2 linked regions of the Streptomyces collinus genome follow. The protein of the gene in region 2 interacts with the protein of the main gene of each other region in a pairwise test. Links are inferred from orthologs where the notes say so. Each region holds a gene or a part of one and is shown on either strand. Other genes may lie near its edges.

Evidence for each region.
Region 1: the proteins of ndk (region 2) and RFN52_RS05935 interact in binary tests that used the Escherichia coli proteins (3 or more experiments, as listed by UniProt). The link is inferred for Streptomyces collinus from one-to-one orthologs.

What each region holds. Positions count from the first base shown.
Region 1 is NZ_CP133771.1:1,325,450-1,330,865, forward strand. What follows is about bases 2,442-5,416. They hold RFN52_RS05935 (uracil-DNA glycosylase), read right to left. Parts: upstream 4,284-5,416; coding sequence 3,600-4,283; downstream 2,442-3,599. Other genes in these bases: RFN52_RS05930 (hypothetical protein), read right to left, coding at 2,977-3,477; RFN52_RS05940 (ABC transporter substrate-binding protein), read right to left, coding at 4,375-5,416. Outside these bases: RFN52_RS05910 (FAD-dependent monooxygenase), read right to left, coding at 1-465; RFN52_RS05915 (TetR/AcrR family transcriptional regulator), read left to right, coding at 547-1,137; RFN52_RS05920 (DinB family protein), read left to right, coding at 1,181-1,693; RFN52_RS05925 (hypothetical protein), read left to right, coding at 1,807-2,328. UniProt on the Escherichia coli protein: Excises uracil residues from the DNA which can arise as a result of misincorporation of dUMP residues by DNA polymerase or due to deamination of cytosine.
Region 2 is NZ_CP133771.1:3,008,167-3,012,554, forward strand. What follows is about bases 1,545-4,388. They hold ndk (nucleoside-diphosphate kinase), read right to left. Parts: upstream 3,252-4,388; coding sequence 2,838-3,251; downstream 1,545-2,837. Other genes in these bases: RFN52_RS13575 (rod shape-determining protein), read right to left, coding at 1,545-2,561; RFN52_RS13585 (DUF4233 domain-containing protein), read right to left, coding at 3,317-3,673; folC (bifunctional tetrahydrofolate synthase/dihydrofolate synthase), read right to left, coding at 3,679-4,388. Also shown: rod shape-determining protein MreD, read right to left, coding at 1-436; rod shape-determining protein MreC, read right to left, coding at 450-1,397; more of RFN52_RS13575, read right to left, coding at 1,542-1,544. UniProt on the Escherichia coli protein: Major role in the synthesis of nucleoside triphosphates other than ATP. The ATP gamma phosphate is transferred to the NDP beta phosphate via a ping-pong mechanism, using a phosphorylated active-site intermediate.

The DNA.
Region 1 (5,416 bases), 1.7 Mb from region 2 along the record:
CACCACCAGGTCGGCCTCCAGCACCCTGCCGCCCGCGTCGACCCGGGCGGGCCGGTCGGGGCCGCCGCTGTCGGTGAGGGTCGCTGCGGCGTCGGTGCGGATGGCACCCGGGGGGAGCCGCGAGGCCAGGTTCGCGATGAGCGTGGCGCGGTGCAGCAGCACGAGCGGGCCGCCGAAGCGCTCGGCGGCGGCGGCGGCGGAGGACCGCGAGAGCCACCGCCCGGAGGGGGCCCGCAGCCCGCCGTCCCCGGACCAGGCGGCGAGGTCGCGGATCTCGTCGCCGAGTCCGATGGCGTCCAGCGCGCGCAGGGAGTTGGGCGCGAGGGAGATCGCCGCGCCGACCGGCTCCAGCGAGGGGGCGCGCTCCAGCACCGTGACCCGCAGGCCGCGCCGGTGCAGGGCGACCGCCGCCGTCAGGCCTCCGATACCGCCACCGATCACGACGGCATGCCCGGGTTGTGTCATGGCCCCTCCTCGAAATCGACTACATCTGTAGTGACACCGTCGACGTTACTACAGCTGTAGTCGAACGGGTAGCGTGAACCCATGTCCGTACGCACCGCCGGCCCCTCCCGCTCCGATCTGGTCGCCGACACCGCCCTCGCCCTGCTCGCCGAGCGCGGCATGCGCGGCCTCACGCACCGGGCGGTCGACGAGGCGGCCGGGCTCCCCCAGGGCTCCACGTCGAACCTCGCGCGCACCCGGCAGGCGCTGCTGGAGCTGACGGTGCGGCGCCTGGCGGAGCGCGAGGCCCGGGTCCTGGCGCTGCACGAGATGCCGGATCCCGGGGCCGGGCCCGGCCCTCTGGCGGACGCGCTGGCCCTGGCGACCCACCGGGCGTTGACGGGCCACCGCGCACTCACGCTCGCCCGCTACGAACTGGCCCTGGAGGCGACGCGCCGCCCCGAACTGCGGGCCTTCTTCGACGCCACCGGCGCCCGCTTCCGGGACCAGCTCGCCGCACTGGTCGGCGGCTTGGGCTCGACCGACCCGGCCCGGCACACCCTGTCGCTGATCGCCTGGGGGGACGGGCTGATGTTCAGCTGTGTGGCGGGGTCGTTCGGCGCCGAGGTGCCGAGCCTGGAGGAGGTGCGGGCCGGGCTGCGGGAACTGCTGGAGGGCATGCTCGGGGGCTGAAAATCTTGTGGTGCGGCGGGGGCGGCTCGGAAAGGATGCGTCCATGACCAACGAACGCCACGAGCCCGCCACCACCGCCGACGAGCGCACGATGCTGGAGGGCTGGCTGGACTACCACCGCCAGACCCTCGCCTGGAAGTGCGAGGGCCTCACCGACGTCCAGCTCCGCACCGCCGCGGTGGAGCCGTCCGAGCTGAGCCTGATGGGACTGGTGCGGCACATGACGGAGGTGGAGCGGGGCTGGTTCCGCAAGGTGCTCGCGGCCGAGGACGCCGGCCCGGTCTACTACACCGACGAGGATCCGGACGGCGAGTTCCATCTCTCCGAGAGCGACACGTGGGAGGAGGCGTACGCCACCTGGCAGTCCGAGATCGAGACCGCCCGGCGCAACGCGGCCCGCTTCGGCCTCGACGACGTCTCCGAGGGCAAGCACCGCCGCACCGGCGAGCGCTTCAACCTGCGCTGGATCTACACGCACATGATCGAGGAGTACGCGCGGCACAACGGCCACGCCGACCTGATCCGCGAGCGCGTCGACGGCGCGACCGGCGACTGACGTCACCCCCGCCGCACCGACGCCCTCCGTACGGGGCGCGAGATCACCCGTGCGGGGCATCCTGCTCCAGGTCCGCGGCCCCAGGGACGGTCGGACGCACCAGAGTTGCGCGGGTGCATCGAACGACGACCACAGCGACGCTCCTGCTGACCGTGGCGGTCTCGGCCCTCTCCGGCTGTACGACGACGGTCCCGCATCCCACCGCGCCGGGGCCCTCTGCGGCACCGTCCCGGCCGTCGGCGCCGGAGCGGAAGGCCGAGGCGGAGACCCAGATCGTGCAGGCGCCGGCCCGCGAGGCCCTGCAGCTCATCGAAGAGGCGTCCCGCCGCCCGGAGCCGGCCACGCCGACGACCCGCCCGCCCGCGCCACCGGCAGCCACGCCGGAACCGGGGCCCCAGCCCGGCCACCGCACCGTCCGCCCCCGCCCGGCCCGCCCCGAACACCCCGAGCCCGCCCGCCGCGGCCCCCGGCGGTCGCACACCGGCCTCCCCGACATGTCGGATGCGGTACGGCAGGACGTCGATCGGAGCGCCCCGAACGACAACGCGGACGTGTGCGCACTGGGCAGGCGCTACGGGGGATGGCGGGCGGACAGCCCGGAGGCGACGATCTGCCGTGACACGTACGGGCGCTGAACGGGCGCCGGCGGGGTGTCGGCCGGGCGCCCACATTTCACGCCGGGGTCACCGGCGTGGTCGCCCCTGAGCCGCCGGCCTGCTGGGCCAGGAGGCGGCGTCACCTCAGGGCCGGCCGCTGCAACGTCGGGCCCGTAGGCGGGGCCGCCCCGGGATCGCCGGCCCGCCGGGCATGTCAGCCGGGGTCGCCCCCGGACAGCCGCCCGTCGGGCCCCGCAGCGGGGTCACCTCGGGGCCACTGACACGTCGGGCCCGTCGGCGGGGTCACCCCAGGACCGCCGGCCCGTCGGGCCCGTTCAGCATGGTCGCCCCAGGGCCCCTCAGCGGGGTCACCTCAGAGCCACTGACACGTCGGGCGAGAGCACGGCCGGCCCCAAGATCGCCGCCCCGCCGGGCCCGCCAGCACGATCGCCCCAGGGCCGCCCCCGCCTCTGATTCGCCCACGCGCTCCCGTCATGGCCGCGGCGCGTGTGGTTCGCCAACGCAGTCGCCTCGGGGCCGCCGCCGCGGCGGGTCGTTGGCGCGGTCACCCCAGGGCCGCAGGCACCGCAGGTCGTCGACGCGGTCACCCCAGGGCCGCAGGCACCGCAGGTCGTCGACGCGGTCGCCCCAGCGCCGCAGGCACCACAGACCGTCGACGCGGTCGCCTCAGGGCCGTTGCCGCGGCGGCGTCCAGGTCCCCGTGCCGCCCTCCCCCAGCCGGGACTCCAGTCGGCCGATGGCCGCCCACACGCCCTCGCCGTAGCTGTCGTCGGCGAGGCCGGCGGCGGCTTCCCGGGCCCACCGCAGATGGGTGCGGGCGGCGTCGCGGCGGCCGAGCCCGAGGTAGTCGTCCGCCAGGTTCAGATGCAGGGAGGGGTAGATCGCGATCACCGCGGCCACCGCGACGGCCTCCTCCCTGGCCTCGTCGGCCGCCGTCAGGGCACGCAGGTCCCAGGCCAGTTCGTCCGCCGGGTCGTCCTGGGTGTCGGCCAGGTAGTGGGCGAGGGTGCAGCGGTGCAGCGGGTCGCCGTGCTCGCCGATCTCCGCCCACAGGCCGAGGTAGCGGTGCCGGGCCTCCTCCCGGTCCCCGGCGTGGTGCAGCATGACGACCTGCCCGATCCGCGTCAGCACGGCATCGGGCGCCGCCTGCTCCTGTCGCTCCGCCACGACGCCCTCCGCGTACTCGCCGGCTGTTCCCGCCGACGCTAACCGCAGGCGGGGGCGATCCGGCTCAGGCGGCTCCGGACACCGCCGGGCCGGGCACGGCACGGCCGTACGGGCGGGGTGCGTCAGCCCAGGTTCGGGATCGTCCAGTCGATCGGCGTGTGCCCCTGGGCCGCCACGGCCTCGTTGATCTGTGTGAAGGGCCGGGAGCCGAAGAACTTCTTCGCGGACAGGGGCGAGGGATGCGCGCCCTTGATCACGGCATGCCGGGACTCGTCGATCAGCGGGAGCTTCTTCTGCGCGTAGTTGCCCCACAGCACGAAGACCGCCGGGTCGGGGCGCTCGGCCACGGCCCGGATCACGGCGTCGGTGAACTTCTCCCAGCCCCGGCCCTTGTGCGAGTTGGCCTCGCCGCCGCGGACCGTGAGCACCGCGTTGAGCAGCAGCACGCCCTGCTCGGCCCACGGCATGAGATAGCCGTTGTCCGGGATCGGCGTGCCCAGCTCCTGGTGCATCTCCTTGTAGATGTTGCGCAGGGACGGCGGGATCCGCACCCCCGGCCGGACCGAGAAGCACAGTCCGTGCCCCTGCCCCTCGCCGTGGTACGGGTCCTGACCGAGGATCAGGACCTTGACCCCCTCGTACGGCGTGGCGTCCAGCGCCGCGAAGACCTCCTCGCGCGGCGGATGGACGGGACCCTTCGCCCGCTCCTCCTCGACGAACTCCGTCAGCTCCTTGAACCAGGGCTGCTGCAGTTCGTCGCCCAGAACCCCGCGCCAGGACTCGGGCAGCATGGCGATGTCGGTCACGTCAACGTCCTCACGATGTGCGGTCACTTCAGGCCACAGAACCTACAGGCGACCACTGACACCGTGCCCGGGAGAGCCCGAAGCCGACCCGCTACCAGGCGGTCTTGCGGTGCAGCTCCCACAGCATCATGATCGTCGACGGGTCCAGGGCCCGCTCGGCGCCCGAGACGTCCCGGCTCGACGCCACGTACTGCCGCCCCTGCCACAGCGGCAGCAGTCGCGCGTCCTCCACGAGGATCTGCTGGGCCTCCTCGAACTCCTTCACCACGTTCGCGCGGTCGCTCTCCCGGCGCGACCTGGGCAGCAGATCGCCGGTGATCTCGGGCGCCGAGTAGGGCGTGCCGAGGGCGTTCTGGTCGCCGACGAACGGCGCGATGAAGTTCTCGGCGTCCGGGAAGTCGGGGAACCAGCCGCGCCCGAAGACCGGGTACTCGCCCTTCTGGTAGCCCTCGACGTAGGTCTTCCAGGGGCGGCTCTTCAGGCTGATCGAGAACAGGCCGGAGGCTTCGAGCTGGCGCTTCAGCTCCTTGAACTCGCCGGCGGTCTCGGAGCCGTAGCGGTCGCTCGTGTACCAGAAGGTGAGCGGGACGCGCTGGTTGATGCCCGCCTCGGTGAGGATCTTGCGGGCCTTTGCGACGTCCGGGTCGCCGTAGTCGTCGAAGAAGCCCGTGGTGTGGCCCGTGAGGCCCTTGGGGACCATGGAGTAGAGCGGGTCGACGGTGTCCTTGTAGACCTTGTGGGCGATCGCCGCCCGGTCGACGACCTGCGCGATGGCCTGCCGCACGGCCTTCTTGTTCGCCCAGGAGTCCTTCGGGTTGAACACCAGGTAGTTGATGTCGGTGCCCGTGCCCTCGACGAGCTGGATCTCCTCGTCCTTGGAGGACTTGCTCTGGAGGTCGACGACGTCTCCGGCGGCCAGGCCGCGGTACGTCACGTCGATCTCCTTGTCCCGCAGGGCCTTCACCATGGCACCGGAGTCCTGGAAGTAGCGGACGGTCACCGCGTCGTTCCGGCGCTCCGCGTAGCCCGTGTAGGAGTTGTTGCGGACGAGGACGGCTTCCTTGCCGTCGGCGTACGAGTCGAGGGTGTACGGCCCGGATCCGACCACGTCGCTGCCCTTGTGCAGGCTGTCC
Region 2 (4,388 bases):
ACAGGGCGGCCGTGAACAGCAGGCTGCCGAGGCCCACATGGCGGGCGGCGGTGTCCCCGACGAGGGCGCCGACCCCGGCGTACAGCAGGGTGGAGCCGACTGCGGCGGCGAACACCACGGCCATGGGGCCGGTCGCGGACTTGAGCCGGCCCGTCTCGGGTTTCACCAGGCCCGCGAGGTAGCCGATGACGCACAGCACCAGGGCGTAGCGCCCGGCGGCGTGGTCGGCGGGCGGGGCCAGGTCGGCGAGCAGGCCCGCGCCGAAGCCGACGAGGGCGCCGCCCACGTGCCCGTACACCAGCGCGAGGCCGAGCACGGTGAGCAGCAACAGGTCGGGCACGGCGCCCGGCAGGTGCAGGCGGGCGAGGACGCTGACCTGGATCACCAGGGCGACGACGACCAGGGCGGAGGAGAGCAGGATCCGGTTGACGCGCATGGGGTGACAGCTCCTACTGCTCTTGCTGGTTCTGGCCGTCCACGGGCGCCTCGGGGGACGGCGTCACGGTCACCGTCACCGTCGGCCTCGGGGTGGGCTTGGGCTTGGGCGGGAGCACCGTGTCACGTGGGTTCTTCTTCGGGGCCTCGACGACGACACCGACGATGTCGAGCTTGGTGAAGGCGGCGTACGGCGTGACGTAGAGCGTGCGGGTCAGGCCGCCGCCGGAGGGGTCGACGCGGGAGACCACGCCGACGGGCACGCCGGGCACGAACGGCCGGTCGGCCTGGGAGCCGAAGGTGACCAGGCGGTCGCCCTTCTTCACCTCGGCCTTGCCGTTGAGGAGTTCGACGCGCAGCGGGCGGTCGCCCTGCCCGGAGGCGAAGCCGAGCTCGTCGCCGGACTCCATCCGGGTGCCGACCGTGAAGTCGGGGTCGCTGGCCAGCAGGACCGTGGCGGTGTTGGGCCCGACGGTGGTGACGCGGCCGACGAGCCCTTCCCCGTTCAGGACGGTCATGTCGCGCTTGATGCCGTCGTTGGCGCCGACGTCGATGGTGATGGTCCAGGAGAAGCCCTGCGCGGCTCCGATGGCGATGACCTCGGCGCCCTTGATGCCGTACTGGCCCTGGCCGGCGATCTTCAGCATCTTGTCGAGCTGCTTGAGGCGGCTGCGGCTGCGGTCGTCGCTGCCGAGTCGCGCCTTCAGGGCCGCGTTCTCCGCTTCCAGCGTGGCGAGCCGGTCGTGCCGCTCCCCGGAGTCGCGAATGGCGGAGACCGCGTTGCCGATCGGGTCGACCGCGGCCGAGACGCCGCTCTCGATCGGGCCGAAGACCGTTGCCGCGCCCTGCCGGGCACCGTCGACGGGCGAGTCCTCCCCGCCGCGGATGTCCACCGTGATCAGCGCGAACGCGATGGCGATCAGCAGCACCAGGAGCAGCCGGCTCTCTCGTGTGTCCCTCACGTGCGGCGGCCGTGCCCTTCCTCATAGGAATTCGGGAAGCCCCAGGGAAACCCGAGGGGCTGCTTTGTGGGAGCTTATGCCTCTATATCAACGATCCGCCGTACGAGAGGAGATCGTCCCGTACGGCGGAATCGAAGAGTTATGTCATCTGCGCGGCTGGGCGTCCAGCACCTGCTGGAGCGCCTCGAACTCCTCGACGCACTTTCCGGATCCGAGCGCCACGCTGTCCAGCGGGTCCTCGGCGATGTGGATCGGCATGCCGGTCTCCCGGCGCAGCCGCTCGTCGAGACCCCGCAGCAGCGCTCCGCCGCCGGTCAGAACGATTCCTCGGTCCATGATGTCGCCGGACAGCTCCGGCGGGCACTTGTCGAGGGTCGTCTTGACGGCGTCGACGATCGCGTTGACCGGCTCCTCGATCGCCTTGCGGACTTCGGCGGCGGAGATGACCACGGTCTTCGGCAGCCCGGAGACGAGGTCCCGGCCGCGGATTTCGGTGTGCTCGTCGGAGTCGAGGTCGTACGCCGAACCAATCGTGATCTTGATCTGCTCGGCCGTGCGCTCACCCAGCAGGAGGGAGTATTCCTTCTTGATGTGCTGGATGATCGCGTTGTCCAGTTCGTCGCCCGCGACGCGGATGGACTGGGCGGTGACGATGCCGCCGAGGGAGATGACCGCGACCTCCGTGGTGCCGCCGCCGATGTCGACCACCATGTTGCCCGTGGCCTCGTGGACCGGCAGGCCGGATCCGATGGCCGCGGCCATGGGCTCCTCGATGATGTGCACCTGGCGGGCGCCGGCCTGGGACGACGCCTCGATGACGGCGCGGCGCTCGACGCCCGTGATGCCCGAGGGCACACAGACGACGACCCGCGGACGAGCCAGATACCGCCGCTTGTGGATCTTCAGGATGAAGTAGCGGAGCATCCGCTCGGTGATCTCGAAGTCGGCGATCACGCCGTCCTTCAGCGGACGCACGGCAACGATGTTGCCGGGCGTGCGCCCGATCATCTTCTTCGCTTCGGCGCCGACCGCGAGGATGCCACCGGTGTTGGTGTTGATCGCGACGACGGACGGCTCATTGAGTACGATCCCGCGACCCCTGACGTACACCAGCGTGTTGGCGGTCCCGAGGTCGACAGCCATGTCACGGCCGATGAACGACATTGAGTTCCCCATCAGGATTCGTCTGGCCTTCCCACTGGCTTTTGAGGGCTTTTCAGGTAGGCAAAGGTGGGTGCTGTGACGTGAAGGCTTCCATCGTAGACGCGCCTTCGCGAACACTGCGGGAGGGTCTCCGCCATTGTCAGCAGATGCCGTCCGCATTCGCTTCTGGAGACGGGCGTTCGGGGACCATCGTTCCCTCGATCGCCACGCATATGCCGCAAAGTCCGGGGGCGTGGGGACCCCGGACCTGCCGAATGTGCTGGTGAGGTGCGGGCGCTACGCCCGGCCGGGGAAGAAAATCTTCACCTCGCGCTCGGCGGACTCCTCGGAGTCGGAGGCGTGGATCAGGTTCTCCCGGACGATGACGCCGAAGTCACCGCGGATGGAGCCGGGGGCGGCGGCGATCGGGTCGGTCGGGCCGGCCAGCGCGCGCACGCCCTCGATGACCCGCTCACCCTCGACGATCAGCGCCACGACCGGGCCGGAGGCCATGAACTCCACCAGTGGCTCGTAGAAGGGCTTGCCCTTGTGCTCGCCGTAGTGCTGCTCCAGCGTCTCCTGGTCCAGCGTGCGCAGCTCCAGCGCGGTGATCGTCCAGCCCGCCTTGCGCTCGATGCGGCTGATGATCTCGCCGGTCAGGCCGCGACGGACGGCGTCGGGCTTGAGGAGGACGAGGGTGCGCTGGCTCACGACGGGCTCCTTGTAGGTAAAGGTTTAGCGGTGGGACGAGGTTACCCGGCGTGTCAGGGCGGCTGTTACGCAGCGTCAGGTGTGGAGGAGCCCGCCTGGGCCGCGAATCTCGCCTTCGCCTCGTCCACCTTCCGGCCGTAGTGCACCGACGCCCACCACAGGGCCGCGAAGATCGCCCCCAGGAAGAACATGCTCGGGACGACGAACCCCGACGCGATGAGCGCGATCTGCAGCGCCCAGCCGAGGACGACCCCGCCCGGGCGCGTCACCAGGCCGCACAGCACCAGGCACAGGAACATCGCGATGCCGCTGACCGTCCACACGGTCGTCATGGACAGGTCGGGGTCCTTCATGGCGACCAGACCGGCGAACCCGATGACGAAGAACTCGCCGATCAGGGTCGAAGAACAGAGCGTGCGCACGGGACTCAGCCCCTCCCCAGGAGCAGTCGGGCCTCGCCGACGGTGATGACGGAACCGGTGACGAGCACACCACCGCCGGAGAACTCGCCCTCCTCCTCGGCCAGCGTGATGGCCGCCTCCAGGGCGTCGGGCAGCCGCGGCTCGACCTGGACGCGCTCCTCGCCGAACACCTCCACGGCGATACCGGCGAGCTCGTCGGCGTCCATCGCGCGATGGCTGGAGTTCTGCGTGATGACGACCTCGGCGAACACCGGCTCGAAGGCCTCCAGCAGCCCCCGGACGTTCTTGTCGCCGCTCGCGCCGACCACGCCGATGAGGCGGCTGAACTGGAACGCCTCGCCGATCGCCTCGGCCGCGGCCCGGGCACCGGCCGGGTTGTGGGCGGCGTCCAGCACGACCGTCGGCGACCGGCGCACGACCTCCAGTCGGCCCGGCGAGGCCACGGCGGCGAAGGCCTTGCGGACCGTGTCCGGATCCAGTGCGTCGGCCCGCTGCGCACCGACGCCGAAGAACGCCTCGACGGCGGCGAGCGCGACGGCCGCGTTGTGCGCCTGGTGTGCGCCGTGCAGCGGCAGGTACACCTCGGGGTACTCGCCGCCGAGCCCGCGCAGCGTCACCAGCTGCCCGCCGACGGCCACCTGCCGCTCGACGACACCGAACTCCAGCCCCTCCCGGGCCACGGTCGCGTCCACCTCGACGGCCTTCTTCAGCAGCA